4 regions of the Shinella zoogloeoides genome follow, and region 2 is predicted to be linked to each of the others. Evidence: predicted binding sites of a transcription regulator. Region 2 holds the regulator's gene; each other region holds the start of a gene.

Evidence for each region. Region 2 encodes LexA, which represses DNA repair genes until DNA is damaged. Its sites were predicted from a motif close to TGTTCNNNNTGTGTTCNG; they were not measured.
Region 1: Q9316_RS21240 (ImuA family protein) is a predicted target of LexA. The motif match lies at 3,192-3,209, and genes of this name have one in related genera.
Region 3: Q9316_RS01135 (DNA recombination protein RmuC) is a predicted target of LexA. The motif match lies at 4,210-4,227, and genes of this name have one in related genera.
Region 4: Q9316_RS17825 (helicase-related protein) is a predicted target of LexA. The motif match lies at 2,117-2,134, and genes of this name have one in related genera.

Annotation. Positions count from the first base shown of each region.
Region 1 covers NZ_CP132312.1:163,850-171,172, reverse strand. Annotated here, with positions in the region: gene Q9316_RS21265 (methionine ABC transporter permease) at 1-287, shown strand, start outside; gene Q9316_RS21260 (RBBP9/YdeN family alpha/beta hydrolase) at 452-1,078, shown strand; gene Q9316_RS21255 (GlxA family transcriptional regulator) at 1,284-2,303, shown strand; gene Q9316_RS21250 (hypothetical protein) at 2,379-2,702, shown strand; gene Q9316_RS21245 (hypothetical protein) at 2,757-3,062, opposite strand; gene Q9316_RS21240 (ImuA family protein) at 3,240-3,998, shown strand; gene Q9316_RS21235 (DUF6504 family protein) at 3,913-5,436, shown strand; gene Q9316_RS21230 (error-prone DNA polymerase) at 5,433-7,323, shown strand, end outside.
Region 2 covers NZ_CP132311.1:1,620,985-1,628,307, forward strand. Annotated here, with positions in the region: gene trpC (indole-3-glycerol phosphate synthase TrpC) at 1-747, shown strand, start outside; gene moaC (cyclic pyranopterin monophosphate synthase MoaC) at 747-1,241, shown strand; gene Q9316_RS09150 (molybdopterin molybdotransferase MoeA) at 1,241-2,461, shown strand; gene lexA (transcriptional repressor LexA) at 2,555-3,271, shown strand; gene Q9316_RS09160 (ComEC/Rec2 family competence protein) at 3,252-5,720, opposite strand; gene gltA (citrate synthase) at 6,025-7,314, shown strand.
Region 3 covers NZ_CP132311.1:48,924-56,246, reverse strand. Annotated here, with positions in the region: gene Q9316_RS01165 (DUF805 domain-containing protein) at 1-14, shown strand, start outside; gene dapE (succinyl-diaminopimelate desuccinylase) at 105-1,298, shown strand; gene Q9316_RS01155 (hypothetical protein) at 1,285-1,881, shown strand; gene truA (tRNA pseudouridine(38-40) synthase TruA) at 1,895-2,638, opposite strand; gene fmt (methionyl-tRNA formyltransferase) at 2,638-3,582, opposite strand; gene def (peptide deformylase) at 3,623-4,147, opposite strand; gene Q9316_RS01135 (DNA recombination protein RmuC) at 4,260-5,453, shown strand; gene Q9316_RS01130 (ribokinase) at 5,498-6,397, shown strand; gene Q9316_RS01125 (methyl-accepting chemotaxis protein) at 6,661-7,323, shown strand, end outside.
Region 4 covers NZ_CP132311.1:3,410,469-3,417,791, reverse strand. Annotated here, with positions in the region: gene Q9316_RS17840 (arylesterase) at 1-320, shown strand, start outside; gene thpR (RNA 2',3'-cyclic phosphodiesterase) at 403-984, shown strand; gene Q9316_RS17830 (glyoxalase superfamily protein) at 1,068-1,793, opposite strand; gene Q9316_RS17825 (helicase-related protein) at 2,277-5,348, shown strand; gene Q9316_RS17820 (RNA-binding S4 domain-containing protein) at 5,353-5,772, shown strand; gene fdxA (ferredoxin FdxA) at 5,967-6,305, shown strand; gene Q9316_RS17810 (CarD family transcriptional regulator) at 6,672-7,241, shown strand.

The DNA of each region.
Region 1 (7,323 bases), on a different replicon from region 2:
GCGCCATGGGCGGCAACCGCTGGACGATCGTGCGCGAGGTGCTGATCCCCGAGGCGCTGCCGGGCATCGTGGCCGGCTTCACGGTTACGCTGGTGACGCTGATCGGCGCTTCCGCCATGGCCGGCGCCATCGGCGCGGGCGGGCTCGGCGACCTTGCCATCCGCTACGGCTACCAGCGTTTCGAGACGGCCGTGATGGTTGCGGTCGTCGCGGTGCTCATCGTGCTCGTCTGCGGCATCCAGTGGTTCGGCGACCGCCTCGTCGCCCGCCTCGATCATCGCGGCTGAGTCCCAAAAAGGCATCGGACGGGAAGCCGCCCGATGCCCCGCATCCCGCCGCGGATGCAAAGAATTTTCATGGATTTTGAAGACTGTAGCAGGCCCTTTCTTACGATCGCGCTCCTTCGCGCGCATCATCCGCACCATAGCCCGTTCGCGAAGGAAGGCCCGCCATGCCGTCACTCGATATACCCGTCGACACCCTCATCCTGCCCGGCCTCAACGGTTCGCCGGAAACGCACTGGCAGCGCCATTGGGCACGGGACAATCCGGATAGCCGGGTCGTCGATCAGCACGACTGGACCTGCCCCAGACGCGAACAGTGGCTTACGGAACTGGAGCGGCAGGTCGAGATGGTAGGAAGGGACGTCTGGCTGGTGGGGCACAGCCTCGGCTGTGTCCTGGCGGCGCATTTCGCCGAAAGCCGGCTCGCCTCGCGCATCCGCGGCGCGCTGCTCGTCGCTCCCTGCGATCTCGATGCGACCGAAACCTTGCATCCCTGCATCGTCAGGTTCGGCGCCATGCCGGACACGCATCTGCCGTTTCCCTCCCTCGTCGTCGGCAGCCTCAACGACCCCTATATGCCGCTCGACCGGCTGCGCCGGACGGCGCATGCCTGGGGCAGCGGCCTCGTCGATATCGGCGCGGCGGGCCATATCAACGTCGCGAGCGGCTTCGGCCGCTGGACCGCCGGCTATGACTTCCTGGAGATCCTGAAAGACCGCGCGTCGCAAGCCGAGACGCCGGACCGCCGCCTCTTCACCGCGGCCGTCGCCCATTCCGGGTTGGCGCTCACTTGAATATCCTCGCGGGCTCTCAGAACCGGTAGTGGAGCCTGACGCACCCCTTGTCCAACGCCTGCGCGCTGACGAGCGTCGGGCAGGGCGTCCACGCCTCCACAAACGTCGGGCGGGGAATGGAGGCGCGCTGCGAAATCTGCTATGGCTCTTGCCAGCGGTCCGTGCCTGCGACGATAGTGTCCGGCGGAACGGTTTGGGAGGTCTGATGGCGCTGGATGTTCGGACATCGAAGGAGATAAGCGGAGCGGCGGCGCCCAAGGCGTTGCGCGTCGGCTTCATCCTGTCGAAGAGCTTCACCCTCTCGGCCTTCGCGCTGTTCGTGGATACCCTGCGCCTTGCCAGCGACAGCGAGGACCGTTCCCGCCGCGTCAACTGCGATTGGGACGTCATCAGCAGCACGCGCAACTTCATCTCCTCGTCGGGCGGCATCCAGGTCGCCCCGACCGCGCCCTTCGCCGATCCGTCCTGTTTCGACTATATCGCCGTCGTCGGCGGCCTCCTGAGCGTCGACGAACCGATCGACAGCTATGCGACGGCCTATCTGCGCAAGGCGGCCAATGCCGGCGTCGGACTGATCGGGCTGTGTACCGGCAGTTTCATCCTCGCCGAAGCCGGGCTGCTCAAGGGCCATACGGCCTGCGTGAGCTGGCTGCACCACCGCGAATTCCGCGGGCGCTACCCCGACATCGATGCGACCTCGGAGCAGATTTTCCGCTTCGACGGCAAGGTCGCCACCTGTGCCGGCGGCAGCAGCGTCGCCGATCTTGCCGCGACACTCGTGCGCCATCATGTCGGCGAGGCGGCCGAGCGCAATGCGCTGGAAATCCTTCAGATCCGCCACCGGCGCGACGCCACCGACCTCCAGCCGCGCAATCCGCTCGGCCTCGAAGCACGCGACCGCCGCGTGCATCTCGCCATCATGATGATGGAGCAGCACACGGAAGACCTGCTCTCCATCGACAGCATCGCCACCATGACCAACGTCTCCCGCCGTCAGCTGGAGCGGCTGTTCGAGAGCGACATGGGGGCCTCGCCGAGCGCGATCTACATGAAGATCCGCATGGCCGCCGCGTACAACATGGTGGTGCGCACCAACAAGCCGCTGATCGAGATCGCGCTGGAAACCGGTTTCGAGAGCCTCTCGCACTTCACTCGCCGCTTCCGCGCCGCCTTCGGCGACACGCCCTCGCAAATCCGCCGCGACGGGCGCCGCCAGGCGGGCTGATCGCGTTTCTTACCGCCGCTTGGAACCAAGCTGCCTGCCATCCGTTCGGTCTTGATTGCAGACAAGGAGACCGCAATGGCAAGCACTGACGTTCAATCCCAGATTTCCGCCCTGCGCGCCGAAATCGCCCAGCTCCAAAAGGATATCGGCGACAAGGGCACCGAGGCCTACGAGACGATCCGCGACCGCGCCGGCAATGCCATGGAGGCCGCCCGCCCCGCCGTGCGCTCTGCAAGCAAATATGTCCGCAACGAAGGCGCCGCCGTCGCCCAGGCCGCACGCGAGCATCCGGCCGCCCTTTCGACGGTCGTGCTTACGGCCGGACTTGCCGGCATCGTCATCGGCTATCTGCTCGGCTCGCTCGAAAGCGAACCGCCCCGCCGCCAGCGCTGGTTCTGACACGCAAGAAAGCCCGGCATTGCCGGGCTTTTTCATGGCATGATGGGCAAGGCTCTACCGGTGGCGAAGGCCGAAGAGGTAGCCGATGAAGGCGGCGCTGGCGAGGGTGGCGAGCGGGTTGGCCTGAATGGTCTGGCGCAGTTCTTCGCGCAGCGATTCCGCCTTGGCGACCGCCAGGTTGCCCGTGCCCTCGGCGATCAGGCCCGCGGATTCCTTCAGCCGGCTGATTTCCGATTTCAGCGCCTCGATCTGTTCGCTGACCGTGGCTTCCGCGGCCGCGGCGCGGGCTTCCTCAGAGATGTTGTCGCGACCTTCAACGACGCCGAGCGTGCGCTTGCCGGTGCTTTTTTCGTCAGCCATGGACATGTCTCCTGAATTTGATGACCAGAATTTGCTGGAATGGCGTGAGGGAGAACTTCCGCCGCGCCCGTTGGTTCCCGAGGATGATTCAAACTGTGATCTTTCCGGCGATTGACTCTGGGGAAGAATGAGAACAAATAAAGAACATTCATTCTTCGACCAGGAGCCCGCCAGCCGATGTCCGCCTCCGCCAATGCCGTTGTCGCCGACCTGCGCGACCGCATCCGGCAGTTCGACGGCCGCGCCCTGCGCGACCGGGCGGTGCTGCCCTTCGGCGTGCCGGAAATCGACAGCCGGCTGCCCGGCGGCGGGCTGGCGCTGGCCAGCCTGCACGAGGTCTGCGGCGGCGGCAACGATGCCGTCGAGGGCGCGGCCGCCATGCTTTTTGCCGCCGGCATTGCCGCCCGCACCAGGGGACAGGTGCTCTGGTGCCTGACGCGGCCCGATCTCTTCGCCCCCGCGATGGCGCAGGCAGGGCTCGCCCCCGGGCGCGTCCTCTATGTGGAAGCGGGCGACGAGAAGAGCCTTCTCCTCTGTTTCGAGGAGGGGCTGCGCCATGGCGGGCTGGGCGCGGTGGTGGCGGAGGTCGCGCGCCTGTCGATGACGGCCTCGCGCCGCCTGCAGCTTGCTGCGGAAGCCGGGGGCACGCTCGGCATCGCCGTGCGCCGCTTCAGGCATAGGCGGGAAGCCGGGGCTTTCCTGCTGCCCACGGCCGCCGTCACGCGCTGGCAGGTTTCCGTGCGGCCGTCCGTGCCGCTTCCCGTGCCGGGCGTCGGCCGGGCGCAATGGCTGCTGGAACTCACCCGCTGCCGCTCCGGCGAGACGGCGCAATTCGAAGTGGAGGCATCCGATGCCGAGGGTCGTATCGCTTTTTCTTCCCGGCTGGCCGATCGATCGCCTGCGACGGTCCCTTGGCGCTTCGGCGCCTCCGCCTGACCGGCGGCTCGTTCTGGTCGGCAAGGAGGGTTCGCGCCGCATCGTGACGGCGGTGAGCCGGCCGGCCGAGCAGGCGGGCCTTCGCGTCGGCATGCCGCTCACCAAGGCCCATGCGCTGCTGCCCGATGTCCTGACCATGCCCGCCGACCCCGCGGCCGATGCGGCGGCGCTCCGGCGCCTTGCTCTCTGGGCCCTGCAGCACTACGCCCCCATCGTCGCGCCGGACCCGCCGGACGGGCTCGTCATCGACACGACCGGCGCAGACCACCTGCACGGCGGCGAGGCACGCATGCTGACCGGCCTCGTCAACCGCCTCGGCGCCTCCGGCATTTTCGCCCGCGCGGCCATTGCCGATAGCTGGGGGGCGGCCTATGCCGCCGCCCGTTTCCATGCCGATCCGGTCTGCATCATTCCGCCCGGCGCGGCGGGGGAGGCCGTCGCGCCGCTGCCGATCCCCGGCCTGCGCATCGCGCCGGAAACCGTGACGGGCCTGCATGTGCTCGGCTTTGCCACGATCGGCGACGTGCTCGCCGTGCCGCGCGCGCCGCTCGTGCTGCGCTTCGGCCCGCTCCTCGGCCGCCGGCTCGACCAGATCGAGGGCAGGATTTCCGAACCCGTCGATCCGCTGCGCGATCCGGAGCTCGCCACGGTGCGAAAGGTCTTCGGCGAACCGATCGGCGCACCGGAGACTATCGCCCGCTATACGGCCGGCCTCGTGCACGATCTCTGTCACGCACTGGAAAAGCGCGGCCTCGGCGCGCGCCGGCTCGATCTTCTCTTCCACCGCGTCGACAATTCCCTGCAGGCGATCCGGGTCGGGACGGCACGCGCCGTGCGCGATGAAAAGCGGCTCATCCGGCTGCTCTGCGACCGGATCGAGACGATTGATCCGGGTTTCGGCATCGAGATCATGGATCTGACCGCGACGCTTGCCGAACCGCTTGTCCTGCAGCAGGCCGCGTCTTCGCTGATAGAGGAGGAGCAGGCCGACCTTGCCGGCCTCGTTGACGTCATCGCCAACCGCATCGGCGCCGCACGCCTATACCGTATCGCCCCGGTCGAAAGCGACGTGCCGGAGCGGTCCTTCCGCCGCATTCCGCCCCTGGCGCCCGATGTCGGGACGAGCTGGCAGGAGGGCTGGCCGCGCCCGGCGCGCCTACTTGCCCGGCCGGAGCCGATCGAGGTCATGGCGCTCCTGCCGGACCACCCGCCGGCGTCCTTCACATGGCGCGGCGTGCGGCGGCTGGTGAAACGGGCGGACGGCCCGGAGCGCATCTTCGGCGAATGGTGGAAGCGCGACGCCGAGCTTGCCGCCGTGCGCGACTATTTCCAGGTCGAGGATGCGGAGGGCGAGCGCTTCTGGCTCTTCCGCTCGGGCAACGAGGCCGAGGCGGCAAGCGGGGCCGGCCGCTGGTTCCTGCACGGGATATTCGCATGAAACCGCGTTATGCCGAGCTTCAGGTGACCTCCCATTTCTCGTTCCTGCGCGGGGCGAGCGGCTGTGCAGAACTGGTCGCGCAGGCCGGCGCGCTCGGCATCGAAGCTCTCGCCGTCGTCGATCGCAACAGCCTCGCCGGCATCGTGCAGGCCCACAGGGCGGTGAAGGAACTGCCGGAAGGGGAGACAATGCGTCTCGTCGTCGGCTGCCGGCTGGACCTTGCCGATGGCATGTCGATGCTCGCCTATCCGACGGATCGCGCCGCCTATGCCCGCCTCTGCCGCCTGCTGACCATCGGCAAGAAGAAGGCCGGCAAGGGCAAGTGCCATCTCGACTGGGCCGACGTCGTCGAATGGAACGAGGGGCTGCTTGCCGTGCTGGTGCCGGACGAGGCGGACGAAACCACCGCCTTTCATCTCCGCCGCCTCAAGGAAACCTTCCGCGACCGCAGCTACCTCGCTCTCACGCTGCGCCGCCGGCCGAACGACCAGCTCCGCCTCTGGCAGCTCTCCAATCTTGCCGCCCAATACCGCGTGCCGACCGTCGTCACCAACGATGTGCTCTACCACGAGCCCACCCGGCGCATGCTGCAGGATATCGTCACCTGCATCCGCCACAATGTCGTCATCGACAATGCCGGTTTCCTGCGCGAGCGCCACGCCGACCGCTACCTGAAGCCACCAGAGGAGATGCACCGCCTCTTCACCCGTTATCCGGAAGCGCTTCGCCGTACGCTGGAGATCGTGGAGCGCTGCCGGTTTTCGCTAGACGAGCTGCAATACCAATATCCCGACGAGAAGGAATATGCCGACCTCACGCCGCAAGAGGCCTTGGAGAAATATACGTGGGAGGGGGCGGCCGTGCGGTATCAGGACGGCGTGCCGGAGGTGGTGCGTAAGAAGCTGCGTTATGAGCTGCGGCTCATCGAGAAGATGAAATACGCCCCCTACTTCCTGACGGTGAACTCGATCGTCCGGGAGGCGCGCGAGATGAAGATTCTCTGCCAGGGGCGCGGGTCGGCGGCAAACAGCGCGGTGTGCTACGTGCTGGGAATCACCGCCGTCGATCCTCAGGACAACGGCCTCCTTTTCGAGCGCTTCGTCTCCGAACAGCGCGGCGAGCCACCCGATATCGACGTCGACTTCGAGCACGAGCGCCGGGAGGAGGTGATCCAGTGGATTTACAATACGTATGGGACGGATCGGTCGGCGCTTTGCGCGACAGTCATCCGCTACCGCTCGCGCGCGGCCATGCGCGATGTCGGCCGGGCGCTCGGCATGCCGGAGGATGTGCTGAAGGCACTGTCCTCGCAGGTTTGGGGCTGGTCAAACGACGTTCCGCAAAGCCATGCCCAATCGGCGGGCCTCAATGTGGACGACCGGCGCATAAAGCTGCTGCTCGAACTGGCCCGCCAGTTGATCGGCGCACCCCGTCATCTTTCGCAGCATCCCGGCGGCTTCGTGCTGACGCGTGACCGGCTGGACGACTTGGTGCCCATCGAGCCCGCGGCCATGGACGGCCGGCAGGTGATCGAATGGGACAAGGACGACATCGAATCCCTGCATTTCATGAAGGTGGACGTGCTGGCGCTCGGCATGCTCACCTGCATGCGCCGCGCCTTCGACTTCCTGAAGGAACACAAGGATGAGGTCTACGAACTCGCCACCATTCCGCAAGGGGACGATGAAACCTACGAGATGATCTCGAAGGCCGACACGATCGGCACGTTCCAGATCGAGAGTCGGGCGCAGATGTCCATGCTGCCACGCCTCAAGCCGAAGGAATTTTACGACATCGTCATTCAGGTGGCGATCGTGCGGCCGGGGCCGATCCAGGGGGACATGGTGCATCCTTATCTGCGGCGGCGGCAGGGGCTCGAAAAGGTCG
Region 2 (7,323 bases):
GCGCCCGCAGAGCTTCGCGCCCGCATCCGCGACCAGGAGCCGCCGCGCGGCTTCTTCGCGAGCCTCAAGGGCAGGAAGGCCGAAGGCCGCTTCGGCCTGATCGCCGAGATCAAGAAGGCAAGCCCTTCCAAGGGCCTCATCCGCCCGGATTTCGACCCGCCGGCGCTCGCGAAGGCCTATGAGGCGGGCGGTGCCGCCTGTCTTTCTGTGCTGACCGACACGCCGAGCTTTCAAGGCGCCCCGGAATTCCTGACCGCCGCGCGTGAAGCCTGCGCGCTGCCCGCGCTGCGCAAGGACTTCATGTTCGACAGCTACCAGGTGCTGGAAGCCCGCGCCTGGGGGGCGGACTGCATCCTCCTCATCATGGCTTCGCTCAGCGACGATGCGGCGAAGATGCTGGAAGACGCCGCCTTCTCGCTCGGCATGGACGTCCTGATCGAGGTCCATGACGAAGAGGAGATGGAACGCGCACTGAAGCTGAAATCCAAGCTCGTCGGCGTCAATAACCGGAACCTGCGCACCTTCGAGGTCGATCTCGCCGTTTCGGAGACGCTGGCCCGCATGGTGCCGGACGACCGGCTGCTCGTCGGCGAAAGCGGCATCTTCACCCATGCCGACTGCGAACGCCTCGGCAAGGTCGGCATTTCCACCTTCCTCGTCGGCGAAGGCCTGATGCGCAAGGACGACGTAGCGGCCGCGACGCATGAACTCCTGACCGGCAAGGCCGGCATGCTGGCAGCGGAATGATGACGGGCGACGATCGCACGCTCACCCATATCGATGCGTCGGGCGAAGCCAACATGGTGGATGTCGGCGACAAGGCGGAAACGGTCCGTATCGCCGTCGCCGAAGGCTCCATCCGTATGGCGCCGGCAACGCTCGACCTGATCCTCAAGGGCGATGCCAAGAAGGGCGACGTGATCGGCACGGCGCGTCTTGCCGGCATCATGGCCGCCAAGCAGACGTCCAGCCTCATCCCGCTCTGCCACCCGCTGATGCTGACCAAGGTGTCGGTGGAAATCCGCGAAGACCGCGCCCTGCCCGGTCTCAGGGTCGAGGCCATGGCGAAGCTGACCGGGCGTACCGGCGTCGAGATGGAGGCGCTGACCGCCGTCAGCGTCGCCTGCCTCACAATCTACGACATGGCCAAGGCGGCCGACCGCGAGATGGAAATCGGCGGCGTGCGGCTGCGCGAAAAATCCGGCGGCCGCTCCGGCGATTACAAGCGGGAAGACACCTGATGTCGCTTCTGCCCGTTGCCGACGCCCTCGAACGCCTTCTGACGGCCGCAAAGCCGATGCAACGGACGGAGAGGGTTCCCCTGCACCAGGCAGAGGGCCGCGTGCTGGCGGAAGATATCGCCGCCCGCCTCACCCAGCCGCCCTTCGACAATTCCGCCATGGACGGCTACGCCGTCCGCCACGCGGACATCGCCGAACTGGGTTCAGTCCTCAGCGTTGTCGGCACTTCGGCCGCCGGCCATGCCTTCGAGGGAACCGCCGGCCCCGGCGAGGCCGTGCGCATCTTCACCGGCGCCCCGCTCCCCGGCTTTGCTGATACGGTGCTTCTGCAGGAGGATGCGGAGGTGCTGGAGGGCGGCCGCATCCGCACAACCTATCTCACGCCGAAGGGCCGCCATATCCGCCCGCGCGGCCAGGATTTTACCGAAGGCGAGGTGGTGCTGAAGGCCGGCGCCGTGCTCGATCCCGGCCGCCTGACGGTCGCCGCCGCGATGAACCACCCCGAACTCACGGTCTACGCCCGCCCGCGCGTCGCACTGCTGGCGACCGGCGACGAGCTCGTCACGCCCGGAACACCGCCCGGCGCAAGCCAGATCATCGCGTCCAATACCTACGGCGTCGGCGCCCTCGCCCGCGCGGCCGGCGCCGAAATCGTCGACCTCGGCATCGTCGCCGACGACAAGCAGGCGATCCTCGAAGCGGTGCGTGGCGCGCTAGCGCGCGATATCGACGTGCTCGTCACGCTTGGCGGCGCCTCGGTCGGCGATTTCGATCTCGTGCAGCCCGTGCTCGGCGAAGCCGGCATGGAACTCGATTTCTGGCGCATCGCCATGCGCCCCGGCAAGCCGCTGATGGTCGGACGCCTCCGCGCCGTCCAGGTCGTCGGCCTGCCCGGCAATCCGGTTTCCAGCCTCGTCTGCGCTCTGCTCTTCCTCGAACCGCTCGTCCGCCGCCTTGCCCACCTGCCGCCGGCAAGCCGCCTGCGCCAAGCGGTGGCCGCCGTGCCGCTCAAGGAAAACGACCACCGGCAAGACTATATCCGTGCAAGCATCGCCCGCGCGAACGGCGAGCTTGTCGTCAAGCCCTTCGACAAGCAGGATTCGTCGATGATGAAAATCTTCGCCGCATCGGAAGGCCTGCTGGTCCGCCTGCCGCATGCCCCGGCCGCGCCCGCAGGCGCGGCTTGTGAAGTCCTTCTGCTGCGCGATCCCACCGCCTGAACAGTATTATTGTTCCCTCGGCCTCTTGCGGAACACATATGGAACAGATAGTGTCTGTTCTGGATTTGTTTCACGATTCTCGCTGGAGAGGCCATGCTGACGCGCAAACAACAGGAACTGCTCCTGTTCATTCATGAGCGTATGAAGGAATCCGGCATTCCGCCGTCCTTCGACGAGATGAAGGACGCCCTGGACCTTGCCTCCAAGTCCGGCATCCATCGCCTCATCACGGCGCTGGAGGAACGCGGTTTCATCCGGCGCCTGCCCAACAGGGCGCGCGCATTGGAGGTCATCAAGCTGCCGGACGCCTATTCCCCGAGCCTGCAGCCCCGTCGCGGCTTTTCCCCCTCCGTCATCGAAGGCAGCCGTGGCAAGCAGCCCGCGCCCGCCGCCCCGCCTCAGCGCACGCCACAGGAAATGTCCTCGTCGGTCTCCGTGCCGGTCATGGGCCGCATCGCCGCCGGCGTGCCGATTTCCGCCATCCAGAACAACACGCACGAGATCACCGTCCCCGCCGAGATGATCGGTAGCGGCGACCACTATGCGCTCGAGGTCAAGGGCGATTCGATGATCGAGGCCGGCATTCTCGACGGCGACACGGTTATCATCCGCAATGCGAGCACCGCCAATCCGGGCGAGATCATCGTCGCGCTCGTCGACGACGAGGAAGCCACGCTGAAGCGCTTCCGCCGCAAGGGCGCCTCCATCGCGCTGGAAGCCGCCAACCCCGCCTACGAGACCCGGATCTTCGGGCCGGATCGCGTCAAGATCCAGGGCAAGCTCGTCGGGCTCATCCGCCGCTACCATTGATCGCCGGTTCGGCTTCGAACTGCCCGATGCGCCAGTCATAGGTGCGATGGCGCGACCAGGGCCGGTCGAGCGTTTCGACGGCCGGCAGGAAGGTTGCTTGCGATAGGGAAGCGTTTGCCATTCCGTCCGCGGGCATGATTTCCAGAGCGCCCGTCCGGCGCAGATGCCGGGCCGTCACCAGCCGGGCGCCCGAGCGGCACGTATCGATGCGCAGCGGAAACGGTACGACGACGAGGTCTGCGGCGTCGCAGGCCGTGCCGAGAAAGGCGCTGTCTTCCAGCGCCACGACGCGCCAGCCGCTCGGCGAGATGGCGGCGCAGAACGCCTTTGCCTCGCACACGAAGCCGCCGCGCTTCCCCGCAGTCTCGAAGGCTGCGGACAGGGCATCCTTAGCCTTCTGCCGATCAGCCTTGCGGCGGGGGCGTTTGCGCTCTCCTACGGCCGGCATTTCTTCCGTCGCCTCCTCCAGCGTCAGCCCTGCCGTCTTGCGCATGTCCGGTTTCACGAGATCGCCGAGCCGCAGGGCGCGGCGCCATTGGTCATAGATGAAATCCGGCGGCCGCGTGCGGTTCGTCGCAACCCTGTCGCCGCGCAGGACGGCGACGAGGCGGCCGTCCTCGGAGACCAGAACTTCCGGCCCAGCCCGGCCGCCCGGCCAGAAGGCGACGCCGAGCCCGAAGAGAACGAGCACCGTCCCGGCATGGCGCAGCCGCGTACGCAGCAGGCAGACCAGCCCGCCGCCGACGCCGATGAGGACGAATGCGAGCGGCGAAATGCGGCCGGTCACGATCTCGCCCTTCCACCCGGCGACCCACGTCGACAGGGCGATCATCCATTCGATGCCCTTGCCCATGATCTCAAAGGGGATGGCGTCGAGACCGAAGGGCATCAGCAGCACGGCGATCAGGCCGAACGGCATGACGATGACGCTGATGACGGGCATGGCGAGCAGGTTGCCTGCAAGCCCATAGGCGGGAATGCGGTGGAAGTGGCCGATGGAATAGATCAGCGTCGCAAAGCCGCCGATCAGCGAGGAGAGCAAAAGCCCGCCGAAGAACCGGCCCGCCGCGCCGCCGAAGAGCTGGAACGGCCCGCCCCGGCTCTCCGTCCGCACCGGCCGCTCCCGCCAGGCGGCATAGCCCGCGACAAGGCCGAGTGTTGCCGCATAGGACATCTGGAAGCCGGGATTGGTGACGGCCGACGGCGTCAGCAGCAGGATGAGGATAGCCGAAAGCGCCACGTTGCGCAGGCTGATGGCCGAGCGGCCGAAGAGCACGGCGATCAGCATGACGCAGATCATGATCCACGAGCGCACGGCCGAAATCGCCCCGCCCGAGACGAGGATATAGAGCGTCACCATGACGAGCGCGCCCGCGGCGGCGATCTTCTTCGACGGATACCGCTCGGCAAAGCCGGGGATCAGCGCCATCGCCATGCGCGCGCCGACGAGGAAGGTGCCAGCCGCGAGCACCATGTTGAGCCCCGAAATGGCGAGCACATGGGCAAGCCCTGCCTGCCTCAGCGCCTCCACCGTCTCCGCGCCGATCGCCCGCTGTTCCGCCGTCACCAGCGCGGCGGCGATCGCCCCGGCATCGCCACCGATACGGCCGCGAATATGCTCGGTAAGATTGTTTCGCCAGGTAGCGATCGTTTCGCGAATCCGCCCATCGAGCCCGGTATCCACGGAAGCGACGGTGCTCGGTGCACCGTAGAAATAGCCGATGGCGCCATTGCCGGCAAAATAGGCGTCGAAGGTGAAGTCGTTGAGGCCGGAAAGTGCCGGCCCGGAGGGCGGGCCGAGCCGGGCGCGGCCGCTGATGCCGTCGCCGATGGCGATCGGCGCATGCCGGCTGCGCGCAAGGAGCGTCACGATCCGCGGCGCACGCTTCAGGACCGGATCGCGCGTCGTCTCGAGTGCGATGCGATAGCGGATCGCCCCGCGCTCGTCGCTCTCGCGCGACAGGACGCGGCCGCTGATCTCGCTCGTCACCGGCGCATCTAGGATGACCGTGTCCAGCCTCGCACTTTCGAAAGCGGCGAGCAGCATGCCGACGGGAACGAGGAAGGCAGCAGCGGCGGTAAGCGCCGTCCAGTCCTCCCGATGCCGCAATCGCAGGGCCGGCCAGAGCGTCGCGCAGGCAAGCAGCGCGAGAGCAAGGAGCGACGGGTCGGATACGCCGGCGAACCAGAGGGCTGCGCCGATGCCGAGAAAAACGGGAACGAGGAGGAAGAAATGGCCATGCGCGCGCTCGGCAGCGAAGGCCGTCGCGATGGGCCATTCCGATACCGCCAGCCGAACGCGGCCCGCCGTCTGGAGAACTGCGGCAACGGACATCCTCCGGCTTGGTGTCTCGCGCAGCGGCGCCGGCAAGACGCCGTCGTCGGCCACCGCCCGGAAGGCATAGGCCTCGGGCACGTCCCTCCGCTCCCCGACATCCACCTTGGCCATGGCCCGGCCCCGCTTTCCCCATTCCATCATGCAATCGAACGGAGAAATCTGCAATCGGCAGTAGGCTCCAAAATTGCTAAGCCTGCCAGAAGGGATGCGCCCTCCATGATTTGAGGGACACTCTCAAAGGTTGCTTGCAAGTTCACGGAAACGGTAGATATTGCGTTGCCGGAACGTCCATTTCCGCACTGCACAATTTGCCTTTGGTATTGCTTGGCAGGGCATCGCAAATGGGTTAGCAAAACGAGCATGTTCACGGCCCGGCACAACTTCGTGCCGCCATTCGAAACAACGGAGGATCGTTATGACAGGAAACAGCGCGGATGTATCGTTCGGTGGCAAGACAGTCGAACTGCCGACGCGGTCTGGGACGATCGGCCCCGATGTGATCGACATCGGCACCCTCTACAAGAACACCGGTGCCTTCACCTACGACCCCGGCTTCACCTCCACCGCGTCGTGCGAATCGAAGATCACCTATATCGACGGCGACGAAGGCGTGTTGCTGCACCGCGGCTACCCCATCGAGCAGCTTGCCGAACACGGCGATTTCCTCGAAGTCTGCTACCTTCTGTTGTACGGCGAACTGCCGACCAAGACCCAGAAGGACGATTTCGACTATCGCGTCACGCACCACACCATGGTGCACGAGCAGATGTCGAAGTTCTTCACCGGCTTCCGTCGCGACGCCCACCCGATGGCCGTCATGTGCGGCGTCGTCGGCGCGCTCTCGGCCTTCTACCACGACTCGACCGACATCACCGATCCGCACCAGCGCATGGTCGCCTCGCTGCGCATGATCGCCAAGATGCCGACGATCGCCGCCATGGCCTACAAGTACCATATCGGCCAGCCCTTCGTTTACCCGAAGAACGACCTCGACTATGCGTCGAACTTCCTGCGCATGTGTTTTGCCGTTCCCTGTGAGGAATACACGGCGAACCCGGTGCTCTCGCGCGCCATGGACCGCATCTTCATCCTGCATGCCGACCATGAGCAGAACGCCTCGACCTCGACGGTCCGCCTCGCCGGCTCCTCGGGTGCCAACCCGTTCGCCTGCATCGCGGCCGGCATTGCCTGCCTCTGGGGCCCGGCCCATGGCGGCGCGAACGAAGCGGCCCTCAACATGCTCGCCGAAATCGGCTCGGTCGAGCGCATTCCGGAATATGTCGCCAAGGCCAAGGACAAGAACGATCCCTTCCGCCTGATGGGCTTCGGCCACCGCGTCTACAAGAACTACGATCCGCGCGCCCGCATCATGCAGAAGACGACGCACGAGGTTCTCGGCGAACTCGGCATCAAGGACGATCCGATGCTGGAAGTCGCCATGGAGCTCGAGCGCATCGCGCTGACGGACGAGTATTTCATCGAGAAGAAGCTCTATCCGAACATCGACTTCTACTCCGGCATCACGCTGAAGGCGCTGGGCTTCCCCACCACCATGTTCACCGTGCTCTTCGCGCTCGCCCGCACGGTCGGCTGGATCGCCCAGTGGAACGAGATGATCGAAGATCCGGAACAGCGCATCGGCCGTCCGCGCCAGCTCTATATCGGCGCACCGAAGCGCGATTACACGCCCGTCTCCAAGCGTTGATTCCAGCGC
Region 3 (7,323 bases), 1.6 Mb from region 2:
GTCCCAAAGACTGACAACGGCGCGCTTTGGCCGCGCGTGACAGGTCCCGAGCGATCGGATACATCTCGATTCTCCCTTTCCTCTCGTGTCGTGACCGCATGCCCATGACCTCTTCCGATCCGATCGAAAATCTCAGGACGCTCATCCGCTGCCCCTCCGTGACGCCGGCCGAAGGCGGCGCGCTGACGGCGCTTGCCGCCATGCTGGCGCCGCTGGGCTTCACGGTGGAGCGCATGGTGGCGCGCGAGCCTGGCATGCCCGACATCGAGAACCTCTATGCCCGCATCGGCAGCGAGGGTCCGCACCTGATGTTCGCCGGCCATACGGATGTCGTGCCCGTCGGCGACGAGGCGGCTTGGACCCATGCGCCCTTCGGCGCCGAGATCGCGAACGGCGAGATGTTCGGCCGCGGCGCGGTGGACATGAAGGGCGGCATCGCCTGCTTCGTCGCCGCCGTCGCCCGCCAGATCGCGAAGAACGGCCCGCCGAAGGGCTCCCTCTCCTTCCTCATCACCGGCGACGAGGAAGGCCCGGCCGTCAACGGCACGGTCAAGCTGCTGCAATGGGCCGCCGAGAAGGGCGAGCGCTGGGATGCCTGCCTCGTCGGCGAGCCGACCAATCCGGATCAGCTCGGCGACATGATCAAGATCGGCCGGCGCGGCTCCGTGTCCGGCACGCTCACCGTGCACGGCGTGCAGGGCCATGCCGCCTATCCGCACCTTGCCGACAATGCGGTGCGCGGCGTCATCGCCCTCACCGACGCGCTGATGCACCCGCCCTTCGACGCCGGTACGGAAAGCTTCCAGCCATCGAACCTCGAAGTGACGACGATCGACGTCGGCAATCCCGCGACCAATGTCGTGCCGGCGCGGGCGACCGCCCGCTTCAACATCCGCTTCAACGACACCTGGACGGCGGAAACCGTGATGGCGGAGATCGTGCGCCGGCTCGATGCGGCTGCGAGCGACGGGACGCTGCGGCCGGGACGCGAACCCGTCCGCTACGATCTTACCTGGGCCGAGCGGCCGAGCCATGTCTTCCTGACGCGCAACAACCAGCTGATCGCCTCGCTGTCGAGCGCCATCGAGGCCGCCATCGGCCGGGCGCCGAAACTGTCGACGACCGGCGGCACGTCCGATGCGCGCTATATCAAGGACTATTGCCCGGTGGTGGAATTCGGCCTCGTCGGCCAGACCATGCACATGGTGGACGAGCGGGTCGCCGTCGCCGACCTCGAGACGCTCACCGTGATCTACGGGACCTTCATCGAACGCTGGTTCGGCGATGCCGGGGCTTGACGAGGTCCTCTACTACCTCACCGGCATCTACCTGCTCTTGAAACAGAAGCAGGAGGGGTTCGGCTGGCTGGACCTGACGCTGCGCGGGCTCACCCGCTCCTTCTGGGCCTTCGTCTGGTGCCTGCCGGCCTTTGCCGTCATCTGGGCGTCCTGGCGGCTCTACTATCTCGCCAGCATGCCGGCGGAAACGCCGACCGGCCTCGTCTTCTTCATCAAGCTGCTGGTCGTCGACATCGCCGGCTGGCTGCTGCCGCTCGTGCTGCTCGCCGCGCTGGCGCGCCCGCTCGGCTATGGCAAGTATCTTGCGACCGTGGTGACGGCCAGCAACTGGATCGCCGTGCCCTTCGCCTATGCGGCGGCCATTCCCTTCGCGCTGACGCTGGTGCTGCCGACGAGCGCGCCCTTTGCCGGCCTGCTGCTCTACGCGGTCTTCGGCGCGAGCGTCGTGCTGCAGTTCCGCCTCGTCTGGATGTGCGTCGGCAAGCAGACGCTGCTGGCGGCGGCCATGACGGCGGTCTTCGTGCTGCCGCCGATGATCGTCGGGCAGGAATTGCAGCGCCTCCTCGGCACGCTGCCCGGCTGATTGCCGGAAACGCTCAGTAATCCACGGCCATGAAATAGAGCCCGTCCGGCGGCGCCACCGGACCGCAGGCCTTGCGGTCGCGCGCTTCGAGCGCGGCCCGCACGTCGTCCACCGTCCACTTGCCCTCGCCCGCCAGCTTCAGCGTGCCCGCGAAGGAGCGGATCTGGTTGTGCAGGAAGCTCTGCGCGGAGACACGCATCTCGATAAGCTCCCCGCTGCGCGTGACCTCCAGCCGGTCGATGGTGCGCACCGGGCTGTTGGCCTGGCACTGGGCGGCGCGGAACGTCGTGAAGTCGTGCCGGCCGACCAGCATCTGGCCAGCCGCGTGCATGGCCGCGTGGTCCAGCTCCTTGGCGACGAACCAGGCGCGGTTCGCTTCCAGCGCCAGCGGCGCGCGGCGCGAGATGATGCGATAGAGGTAGTGCCGCTTCACCGCCGAAAAGCGGGCGTCGAAATCGTCGGGCACTTCAGCCGCGTCGAGGATCGCCACGCGCTCGCCGGCCATGCCGAGATGGGCGTTGAGCGCGTTGCGGAGCGTGTGCCCCGCCCAGATGCGCGACAGGTCCGCATGGGCGACCTGCCCCATGGCGTGCACGCCGGAATCCGTCCGCCCCGCGCCGCGGATCGACACGGTCTCGCCGGTCAGGGAAAGGATCACCGCCTCGATGGCGCCCTGCACGGAATGGCCGTTGTCCTGCCGCTGCCAGCCGACATAGGGCGTGCCGTCATATTCGATGCGCAGGCGGTAGCGCGGCATCAGGCGAGGACCTCGCCGGCAGGAACCGGCGTGCCGCGCAGGAAGTCCGCCGCATCGAGCGGCTTGCCGCCGGCCTTCTGCAGGCGCACGAGCCGCACCGCCGCACCATCGCCGCAGGCGACGGTCAGCCGGCCGTCGAGCACCGTTCCGGCGGGTTTTGCGGTGGTCTCGCTGGAGCGTTCGCTGGCCAGCACCTTGACGCGTTCGGGCTTGCCGGCGACGGAAAGCTCGAACCAGGCGCCGGGGAACGGCGAGAGGCCACGAATATGGTTGTGCACGTCGCCGGCAGGGCGGGAGAAGTCGATGCGTGTTTCGGCCTTGTCGATCTTGGCGGCGTAGAGCACGCCCCCCTCGGCCTGCGGCGTCAGCGGAAGATCGCCGGCCTCGAGCTTTGCCATGGCCTCGGCCATCAGCCCGCCGCCGGCCTGCATCAGCACATCGTGCAGTTCACCGGCGGTCATCGTGTCGCTTATCGCCACGCGGCGGGTGAGCGCGACCAGTCCGGTATCGAGACCCTTGTCCATCTTCATGACCATCATGCCGGTCTCGGTGTCGCCGGCCATGATCGCGCGCTGGATGGGCGCCGCGCCGCGCCAGCGCGGCAGCAGCGAGGCATGGCCGTTGTAGCAGCCGAGCCGCGTGCCGGTGAGGATCGCTTCGGGAAGCAGCAGGCCATAGGCGACGACGACGGCGACGTCCGCATTCAGCGCACGGAACGCCGCGCGATCGGCTTCCTCGCGGAAATTGACCGGCGTGCGGACGGGGATGCCACGCTTCTCCGCGGCTTGCTGAACCGGCGACTTGACCAGTTCGAGGCCGCGGCGGCCGGCCGGGCGCGGCGGCTGGGAATAGACGGCGACGATCTCGTGGCCAGCGCTGGCAAGCGCTTCCAGCGTCGGAACGGAGAAATCCGGCGTGCCCATGAAGATGATGCGAAGGGCCATCGGTCAGCCTCCGTAGGGATGGGAGACGGCGGTTGCCGCCTCAGAGCGCCTTGCTGCCGCGCAGCTTGGCCGCCTTGGTGAACTTGCGGATCACCATTTCGCGCTTCAGCTTGGAAATATGGTCGATGAACAGCACACCGTTGAGGTGGTCGATCTCGTGCTGGAGGCAGGTCGCCAGCAGGCCGTCGGCCTCCGTCAGCCGTTCCTTGCCGTCACGGTCGAGATGCTTGACGGTGATCGCTGCCGGGCGCTCGACCTCGGCATAATAATCCGGGATCGACAGGCAGCCTTCCTCGTACACCGAGCGGGCATCCGACGTGCTGACGACCTCCGGGTTGATGAAGACGAGCGGCGCCTTGTCCTCGCCGTCCTTCGACACGTCCAGCACCAGCATACGGCGCGCAACGCCGATCTGGATGGCGGCAAGGCCGATGCCCGGCGCATCGTACATGGTCTCCAGCATGTCATCGGCGAGCTTCTTCACCTCGCTGTCGATGGTCTCGATGGGCTTCGAGACCTCGCGGAGGATCGGATCGGGAAGGATAATCAGCGGCTTGATGGTCATGCGCCTCCCTTAGCGTGGTTTTTTTGGGCTTTCAATCGGCTTCACCAGCCCTTCACTTCATTTGTTCACGTTATGATCTGGTTTCCGTCGCAATCCGTGTTATGGTCGCGGCATGATCGACCCCACTTTCGATACCCTGCTCCTGACCTTCCTCGCCCGGCTCGGCGGCCCCGGCCCGGCGCTGCTCCTCTTTGTCGTCACGCTTCTCGCCGTCTTCGGCTTCGTCTCTGCCCGCCGCAGCCATGCCCGCCAGCGTGAAGCCGCGGCGATCGCGGAGTTGCGCTTTGCCGAGCTACTGAGGGCGCAGACCGAGATGCAGGGACGCGTCGGGGCGATGGCGGAGGTCTTCGGCGCAAAACAATCCGAGACGAACCAGGCGATCAATGCGCGGCTCGACGGCCTGACGCAGCGCCTCGGCCAGTCGATCTCCGAGCAGACGCGCGCGACCCACGAGAATCTCAGGCGCTTGCAGGAACGGCTTGCCGTCATCGACACGGCGCAGACCAACATCCAGTCGCTGGCCAAGGACGTGGTCGGCTTGCAGGCGATCCTCTCCAACAAGCAGACGCGCGGCGCCTTTGGCCAATCGCGCATGGAGACGATCATCGCCGATGCACTGCCGCACGGCGCTTACCAGTTCCAGGCGCAGCTTTCCAACGGCGTGCGCCCCGATTGCACGATCCGCATGCCGAATGGTCAGCCGCCGCTCGTCGTCGACGCCAAGTTCCCGCTGGAGGCATGGAACGCCATGTCGGACGGGCGCCCGCCGGAGGCGGTAAAAATCGCCGCCCAGCAGTTCCGCCGCGACATGGAGACCCATATCCGGGATATTTCCGAAAAATACCTGCTGGCGGGAGAAACGCAGGACACGGCCTTCCTCTTCGTGCCCTCGGAATCGATCTTCGCCAGCATCCACGAGAATTTCGAGGGCGTCGTGCAGCGCGCGCATCGGGCGCGCATCGTCATCGTCTCGCCCTCGCTGCTCATGCTCTCCGTGCAGGTGCTCCAGGCGCTCCTCAAGGACCAGCGCATGCGCGAGCAGGCGCATGTCATCCAGGGCGAGGTCGCACGGCTGATGGACGATTTGACGCGGCTCGACGACCGGGTGCGCAAGCTGCACGGCCATTTTACCTCGGCGCAGAAGGATGTGGACCTCATCCTCACCTCGACGGAAAAGCTGGCGCGCCGGGGCGCGCGCATCGGAGAGCTTGAATTCGAAAGCGTTTCCGAGCTTTCCCAGCCGGTGGAGAAGACCGTCGAGAGCAGAACGGGAGCATTGCGGCTGAGGGTAGTTGACGAGGACTGACCGCCTCGGGCAGTGTCCGGCGGAAACGACAAGGGGCAGCTCTCATGATCACCGTCTTCGGTTCCATCAACATGGACCTCATCGCAACGCCGGAACGCCTGCCGAAGCCGGGCGAGACGGTGATGGGCAGCAGCTTCACCACCGCCGCCGGCGGCAAGGGCGCCAACCAGGCGCTTGCCGCCCGCCGCGCCGGCTCCATCGTGCGCATGGCCGGCGCCGTCGGCGACGACCGGCTGGGAAGCCAGGCGCTGGCGCTGCTCGCCGATGCCGCGGTAGACCTCAACGGCGTGCGCTCCGCCGCCGAGGCGACGGGCACGGCGCATATCCTCGTCGACGACGAGGGCGAGAACGTCATCGTCGTGGTGCCGGGCGCCAACGGCACCGTCGCGGAGGAAGATGCCAGGCGCACGGTCGGCGGCATGTCGCGCGGCGACTACCTGATGCTGCAGTTCGAGATCCCCAACGCCGCCATCGAGGCGGCGCTTGTCGCGGCCAAGCAGAAGGGCGTCACCTCGATTGTCAACATCGCCCCCTTCAGCGCCGACGCCCGGCGGCTCGGCGCCATGGCGGACGTGCTCGTCGCCAACGAGACGGAGTTCGACCTCTTCGTCGGCAAGGGCGAGCTTTCCGACGAGGCGCGCGAAACCACCATGCGCGCGCTCCACGCCGCAAGCGGCCAGACGATCATCGTGACGCTCGGCGCCGACGGCGTGATCGCCATCCGCAAGAACGAGATCTTCCGCGCCGCCGGCCTCGTCATCGAGCCGGTCGATACGGTCGGCGCGGGCGACACGTTCTGCGGCTATCTCGCCGCCTCGCTTGATGCCGGCCTCGGCTTCAAGGACGCCCTGCGCCGCGCGGCCGTCGCCGGCTCGCTCGCCTGCCTCAAGCCGGGCGCGCAGCCCTCCATCCCGTTTGCCGCCGCCGTCGACGCGGAAGTCTGAACGGCTCGGGCTGGAAGGTGCATCGGGCGTCGCATGGTTCGCGACGCCTGAAAATCAGCCGGTTGCGCCAAGAAGCGGCAACGAAACTTGGCTATTTATTAATGTTTTATCGGTTACTGAAGTCCTCAGACACCGCACCTTGAACAGGCGCGGTCCGTCTCTGGCGCTGGTCGCGCGCCCCGACCTCCATGATGGAGACCCCCGCAAACGAATGTGCCCCTTCGCGGCCATCCGCCGCGGGCGTCTCTCATCGTGAGGATTTCATGTTCAAGTTCCAGGCCAAGTCGCTCGCGACGAAGCTCATCGCGGTTACCGGCGGCACGATCGCCCTGGTGATGCTCGCCTCCAATACCGTTCTGATCGACCAGACGCAGAGCCGCGTGTCCGATCTCGTCTATACGCAGGCCGACACCGAGGCCAAGGCGATCGCCGCCGACATCGCCGCCGATATCGGCGCGCTGGCCGGCGCGGCGCGCGCCATGGGCGGCGTCATCGAGCAGGGCCATGCGGCCGGCTTCATGGACCGCAAGGCCGTCGTCAGTATCCTGAAGGCGAACACGGAAAAGAACAGCTTCGCGCTGGGTAGCTGGTTTGCGGAAGAGCCCAACGCCTTCGACGGCCAGTCGCGCGGCATGGCCGAGCAACTGGAAACCGGCACGTTCAAGGACGGCTCGTTCAACCCCTACTGGACGAAGCGCAAGGACGGCACGATCACGCTGTCGACCTTCGAATCCGACTACAAGGCCGAGTGGTATGCGCTGGCCGCCAAGAGCGGCAAGGGTGCCATGAGCTCGCCCTATCAGGAAACTTCCACCGGCGAGAACCTGACGATGGCCTCCATCGCCTATCCGGTCAACGTGAACGGCAAGATGATCGGCGTCACCGGCGCCGACGTCTCCCTGAAGACGCTCTATGACAAGCTGAGC
Region 4 (7,323 bases), 1.8 Mb from region 2:
CCCCGGAGGAGACCGAGAAGAACCTCGACGCCATGCTGGCCCGGCTCAAGGAGCGGGGCATCCCGGTCCTGCTTGCCGGCATGCTGGCCCCGCCCAACATGGGTGCGGACTATGCCGCGCGCTTCAACGGCATCTACCAGCGCCTTTCGGAAAAGCACGGCGTACCGCTCTATCCGTTCTTCCTCGAAGGCGTCGTCACCAAGGCGAACCTCCAGATCGAGGACGGCATGCATCCCAACCCGGAGGGCGTGGACGTCATGGTCCAGTCGATCCTCCCGACGGCGGAAGCCTTCCTCAAGTCGATATCGGCAGGGGAGTAGTTATCGCGGGTGCGAAATAAGGGTTGCGCGAAAGTCCTTTGCGTGATTCGCTGACGTTACATTCCAGTAGGGAGAAGTCGCCATGCCGAGACTTTTCGTTGCCCTCGAAGTGCCGCGGAATGCGGCGATGAGCCTCTCGTTGCTGAGAGGCGGACTTCCCGGAGCCCGCTGGATCGATGTCGAGAACTTCCATATTACCTTGCGCTTCATCGGCGACATCGACGGGCGCACCGCCGACGAGGTTGTCGACAGGCTCGACCGCATCGAGCGCCCCGAATTCCAGCTCGCCCTGTCCGGCATCGGCTCCTTCGGCTCGAAGAAGCCCCATTCGGTCTATGCCGGCGTCACGCAGGCGCCAGAAATGTATGCGCTCCAGGCGGAAATCGAGCGCATCTGCCAGCGCCTCGGCCTTCCCGCCGATCCGCGCAAGTTCACCCCGCACGTCACCCTCGCCCGCCTGCGTAACGCCCGCCCCGAGGATGTCGCGCACTACCTCACCGGCCGCGGCAATTTCTATACCGCGCCCTTCACGGTGAACCGCTTCGTGCTGATGTCCTCCAAGGAATCCGTCGGCGGCGGGCCGTACCTCACCGAAGAGGTCTTCCCGCTCTACGAGGCCGGCGGCGGCTGGGAGGGCGCGGACCTGCACGATCATCCGGTTTGACGGACGATGTCGATCGGCCCGATGCCGGCTCGGCACCGGGCCTCCGAGTTTTCCCGATCCTGTCATGGGCAGGATAATGGCCGTCAGCCGGATATCCCGGTGAAATCCAGATTAGCCGGTTGCTTGGGCAAAGTTTTCCGCTCCGGGGCCTGTGGCGCCATCTCGGTCGTCCGGGTGCCATGCGCGACGGTCTCGAGACGGAAGTTTCGTGCCCACACCTTCCCATAGCCCTTCAGGAAGAAGCCGAAATGGATGCTGGAAGCTTCCACGGGTACATCCAGAACGACCGAACGCTCGATCCAGCCGGATGTGCCGTAGATCGCCCCGTTCTCCTCGCGCTGAAGCATGTTGTCGAAGCGCAGGGTCGAACCTGGCTCTCCGTCGACACGCATCCAGATGGTTCCGACATTCGCTGCCTCGGCCCTGATGCTGGCCGTCAGGCTGACAGTACCGCGGTAGCTGTCGGCGTCTATACTCTGCATCAGGCATGCAAAGCGCTCGTTTCCGAGGTCGGTCTCCTTACCCACGAGGCACTCGATAAGTGCACAGCCGGGCGACGTGAGATCGAGGCCGATCCGATATCGCTGGGTGTCCGTAAAGCCGGTCGGGAACCAACCAGAGGGGAGAGGCAGCGGCTGGAGCTTTGACTTGGCCGATTCGATCTGTGCCGAAAGAATGTTCCAGTCGGCAAGCCCGAATTGCCGCGCGATCAGTTCGAGGCATTCACCATGGGACATGTCGATATTCCGCTCCGCCAGAGACTGGCGCAGCGCTTTTGCCATGGCTTTCGATTCCAGAAAGCTTTTCATCGGTTCATCCCTACCCGGGCGACTCGGAAAGAGGTCAGTGCTCGCATTGCTGATGAATCGCCAGGGCGGGTCAAACCATGATTTCGGTTATGCGTTCACCATTCCACGACGGGAGCGAGCGGCAGGCCGCATAAGCCTGATTCGAAGCGTAGCAGCCTCAATCGATGCGTCAAGGCAACTTGAAGCAGCATGGCGGGTTTCCATTGTCGGCGAAGCTTAGTCCTTAATAGGATTCAACATTTCGTGGCACCGGCGAAAATTCCTTCAACCCCTTGCAGTGAACAAACCCTGAATCGCCGCGAGTCAGCGATTCGTCGCCGTTTCGTTCCGTTCCTGTTCCCTGAGCCGGCGAAAGACCCGGGAAAAGCAGCCCATTTCGCCTCCCCCCTTGCCATCGGGCGCCCTGATGGGCATCTGTGGCCTGCCGGAAGTGCTTCCGGCCGAAATTGAAACCTGCCGGGGCGTGACTTGTCGCAAGCACCCATGATCTTGAGCGGCCGCGGGGTCACCGCGGTGCTCGGCCCGACCAATACGGGCAAGACCCACTACGCAATCGAACGCATGGTGGCACATGAGACGGGCGTTATCGGCCTGCCTCTGCGCCTGCTTGCGCGCGAGGTCTATGCGCGTCTTGTCGAGAAGGTCGGCCAGCACAATGTCGCGCTCGTCACCGGCGAGGAGAAGATCACGCCGCATATGGCGCGCTATTCGGTCTGCACCGTCGAGGCGATGCCGCGCGAGACGCGCGCCGCCTTCGTCGCCATCGACGAGGTGCAGCTCGCCGGCGACCTCGAGCGCGGCCACATCTTCACCGACCGGGTGCTGCATCTGAGGGGCCGGGACGAGACGCTGCTGCTCGGCGCGGCCACCATGAAGCCGATCCTCGAACAGCTTTTGCCCGGCATCCATGTCATCGAGCGGCCGCGCCTTTCCCAGCTCTTCTATGCCGGCTCCAAGAAGATCACCCGCCTGCCGCAGCGCACTGCCATCGTCGCCTTCTCGGCCGACGAGGTCTACGCCATCGCCGAGCTGATCCGCCGCCAGCGCGGCGGGGCGGCGGTCGTGCTCGGCGCGCTCTCGCCGCGCACCCGCAACGCCCAGGTCGCGCTCTACCAGGAGGGTGACGTCGAATATCTCGTCGCCACCGACGCGATCGGCATGGGCCTCAACCTCGACGTCGACCATGTCGCCTTCGCGCAGGACCGCAAGTTCGACGGCTACCAGTTCCGCAACCTGAACCCCGCCGAACTTGCCCAGATCGCCGGCCGCGCCGGCCGGCACCTGCGCGACGGCACCTTCGGCGTGACGGGCCGCGTCGATCCGTTCGACGACGAGCTGGTCAAGCGCATCGAGACCCATCAGTTCGATCCCGTCCGCGTGCTGCAATGGCGCACTCCGCGCTTCGACTATTCCTCGCTTGCAAACCTGCGCAAGTCGCTCGACGCCCCGCCGCCGATCAACGGCCTGACGCGCGCGCTGCCGGCCGTCGACCAGCAGGCGCTCGAACATCTCTCGCGCTACCCCGACGTCCGCGATCTCGCGACCACGCCGGAACGCGTCGAAAAGCTCTGGGAAGTCTGCGCGCTGCCCGACTACCGCCGCATCACGCCCGCCCAGCACGCCGACCTCATTTCGACGCTCTATGCCGATCGCGTAAAACGCGGCACGGTTAACGAAGACTTCATGGCGGACCAGGTGCGCCGCGCCGATCGGACCGATGGCGAAATCGACACGCTTTCGGCACGAATCGCGCAGATAAGGACTTGGACCTATGTGTCGAATCGGCCCGGATGGCTTGCCGATCCGACACACTGGCAGGAAAAGACGCGGGAAATCGAAGACCGATTGTCCGATGCGCTACATGAACGGTTGACGAAACGCTTTGTTGATCGCAGGACATCTGTGCTCATGAAGCGCCTGAGAGAGAATGCGATGCTGGAAGCTGAAATCAGTGTGAATGGTGATGTCTTCGTGGAAGGACATCATGTCGGGCAGTTGGCCGGTTTCCGGTTCACGCTCGTGCCCGGAACGGAAGGCCCGGATGCGAAGGCCGTGCAGGCGGCTGCGCAGAAGGCGCTAGCGCTGGAATTCGAGGCCCGCGCCGCACGCCTGCATGCCGCCGGCAACGCCGATCTCGCCCTGAGCTCCGACGGTACGGTGCGCTGGCTCGGCGATCCCGTCGCGCGCCTGACCGCCAGCGAGCACGTCATGCGCCCGCGCGTCATCCTGCTCTCCGACGAGCAGCTGACCGGCAATGCGCGCGACCACGTCGCCGCCCGCATCGAGCGTTTCGTGAACCACCATATCGCCACTGTGCTGAAGCCGCTCGACGACCTTTCGCGCGCCGAAGACCTGCAGGGCCTTGCCAAGGGCCTCGCCTTCCAGCTCGTCGAAAATCTCGGCGTGCTGTTCCGCCGCGACGTCGCCGACGACGTGAAGGCGCTCGACCAGGACGCGCGCGCTTCGATGCGCAAGCACGGCATCCGCTTCGGCGCCTACCACATCTTCATGCCGGCGCTCCTGAAGCCGGCCCCGGCCGAGCTCATCACCCTGCTCTGGGCGCTGAAGAACGACGGCCTCGACAAGCCGGGCTACGGCGACCTCATTCCGGTGCTCGCCGCTGGCCGCACGTCGGTCGTCACCGATCCGAGCTATGAGCGCGCCTTCTACAAGCTCGCCGGCTTCCGTTTCCTCGGCAAGCGCGCCGTGCGCATCGATATCCTGGAACGCCTGGCCGATCTCATTCGCCCGCTGCTCCAGTGGAAGCCCGGCACGCCGCGCCCGGACGGCGCCTATGACGGCCGCCGTTTCGTCGCGACGACCGCCATGCTCTCCATCCTCGGCGCGACGCCCGACGACATGGAAGAGATCCTCAAGGGCCTTGGTTACCGCGCCGACAGCGTGAAGGCGGAAGAGGCCGCAGCCTTCCTCGCCGCCCAGGCGCCCGCCGATGCCGCCGCTGCCGCTCCGGCGGAAGCCAATGCGGAAACCGCCGACGAGCACGACGCCGACGCGGCGGATGCCGAAAGCGAAACGCCGGTCGCAGCCGCCGAACAGGCTCCGGTCACGGAAACCGCCGAGGCTCCCGCCGCGGTCGAGGCCCCGGTCGCAGAGGCCGAAGCGCCGGCTGCTGCGGAAGCTGCAGCCGATGGCGAGCCGGTCGAGGCCAAGCCCGTCCTGCTCTGGCGTCCGGGTTCGCGCCACGACAACCAGCGCCAGGGCCACCGTCATGGCGGCGAGCGCAGTGGCGACCGCCAGGGCGATCGTCAGGGTCAGGGCGAGCGTCGCGGCGGTGACCGCCAGCGTGGCCAGCCGGCCGGTGAACGCGGCGAGCGCCGCGAGGGCGGCCGCCCCAACCAGGGCCCTCACCAGGGCAAGGGCCGCGACGGAAAGCCGCAGGGTGGCAATCGCCCGGACCGCGGCGAGCGCAACGAGCGCGGCGGAAAACCGCAGCAGGCGAAATTCGAGGCAAGGCCGCCCCGCAAGGAAAAGCCGATCGACCCGGATTCGCCCTTCGCCAAGCTCGCAGCGCTCAAGGAGCAGATGAAGAAGTAAGCCCATGGCACGCGACGAGGAACAGCCGGCAGGTCAGGCGCGACAGCGCATCGACAAGTGGCTGTTCTTCGCGCGGTTGCGCAAATCCCGCTCGCTGGCGGCAAAATCCGTCGAGGCGGGTGACGTCCGGATCAACGGCGTGCCTATCCGCCAGCCTTCGCACGGCGTGCGCCCCGGCGATGTCGTCGTGCTCTCGCTCGACCGGCACGACATGACCGTCAAGGTCCTCCAACCCGGCGAGCGCCGCGGTCCCTACGAGGAAGCCCGGCTTCTCTACAGCGACATGACGCCGCCCCCGCCGCCGCGCGAGGAGCGTTCGCTCTTCGAGCAGGCAACGCGCGAACGGGGCACCGGCCGGCCGACAAAACGCGAGCGCCGGGAAACAGACCGGCTGCACGGTTTTCCCGGCGATGGCGACGATTAGAATTCTATACCTCGCCTGCGCCTGAACACGCATGTATTGCGCTTGCAAAGCGTCCGCAAAGCCTTTACCTCAGCCACCTGACAGCCCCGCGCGAACGTGGCTCTTTTCCTCCCCGGCAAGCCGATCGCGTGACGGGACTTGCGGTGATGGATGGCCCGCTTTCCAGCCGCTTCGTGACGATTCTGGAGTGACTCATGACGTATGTCGTGACCGACAACTGCATCCGCTGCAAGTACACGGATTGTGTGGAAGTATGCCCCGTCGACTGCTTCTACGAGGGCGAGAACTTCCTGGTCATCCACCCCGACGAATGCATCGACTGTGGCGTGTGCGAACCGGAATGTCCCGCCGAGGCGATCAAGCCGGACACCGAACCGGGCCTCGACAAGTGGCTGAAGGTGAATTCGGAATTCGCCTCGATCTGGCCCAACATCACGGTCAAGCGTGACGCGATGCCGGAGGCCAAGGAAATGGACGGCGTGGAAGGCAAGTACGAACAGTACTTCTCGCCCAATCCCGGCCAGGGCGACTGATCCCGCCACGGGGCGGCGACCGATCCTGGGGAAAAAGGCTTGCTTGCGCCGAAAGGCGATAGGGCAGGCTTGATGACCCATGCGAAGCAAATTATTGATTTCGGCACTTTTTTGTGATAGGGTCACGATACTGATCCAAATCGCGGCATTTTCGCATGCCCGAACACCACCACGAAAGCAAACGATCCCTCAACGTCGCTCACCTCCCATAGGCAACTCCGGTTGCTCAAATGTGAACGCGTCGGAGCGGACCTTTTTGCGCATCGCGGACGGACCAGAGTGGTGACACCGCAAGGTGCCCCCGTCTTTCCCGGGTCCCCGACCCACCGGCCCCGGCCGGAGCGTAACAGGGAGTATTTGAACAGAATGACGACCCAGCAGAAGAAATCTTCCACGCGCCAGGGCTTCAAGACCGGCGAGTCGATCGTCTATCCCGCTCACGGTGTCGGCCAGATCGTGGCCATCGAGGAGCAGGAAGTCGCCGGCATGAAGCTCGAGCTTTTTGTCATCGATTTCGAAAAGGACAAGATGCGTCTCAAGGTGCCGGTTGCCAAGGCCGTTTCCATCGGCATGCGCAAACTGTCGGAGACCGATTTCGTCGACCGCGCGCTGAAGGTTGTCCAGGGCAAGGCCCGCGTGAAGCGCACGATGTGGTCGCGCCGCGCGCAGGAATACGATGCCAAGATCAATTCGGGCGACCTGATCTCGATCGCCGAAGTGGTCCGCGACCTCTTCCGCGCCGAGAACCAGCCGGAGCAGTCCTATTCCGAGCGTCAGCTCTATGAGGCCGCTCTCGACCGCATGGCGCGCGAAATCGCCGCCGTCAACAAGATGTCGGAAACCGAGGCTGTCCGTCTCGTCGAGACCAACCTTGCCAAGGGTCCCAAGCGCGGCAAGACCATCGACGAGGACGACTCGCAGGACGAAGCGGCCTGATCTAGGGCACCTCTTCGGAATTTAAAGCCCGGCTGGCGACAGCCGGGTTTTTTATTGGAACATTTTTGCGCTGCAACCGTTG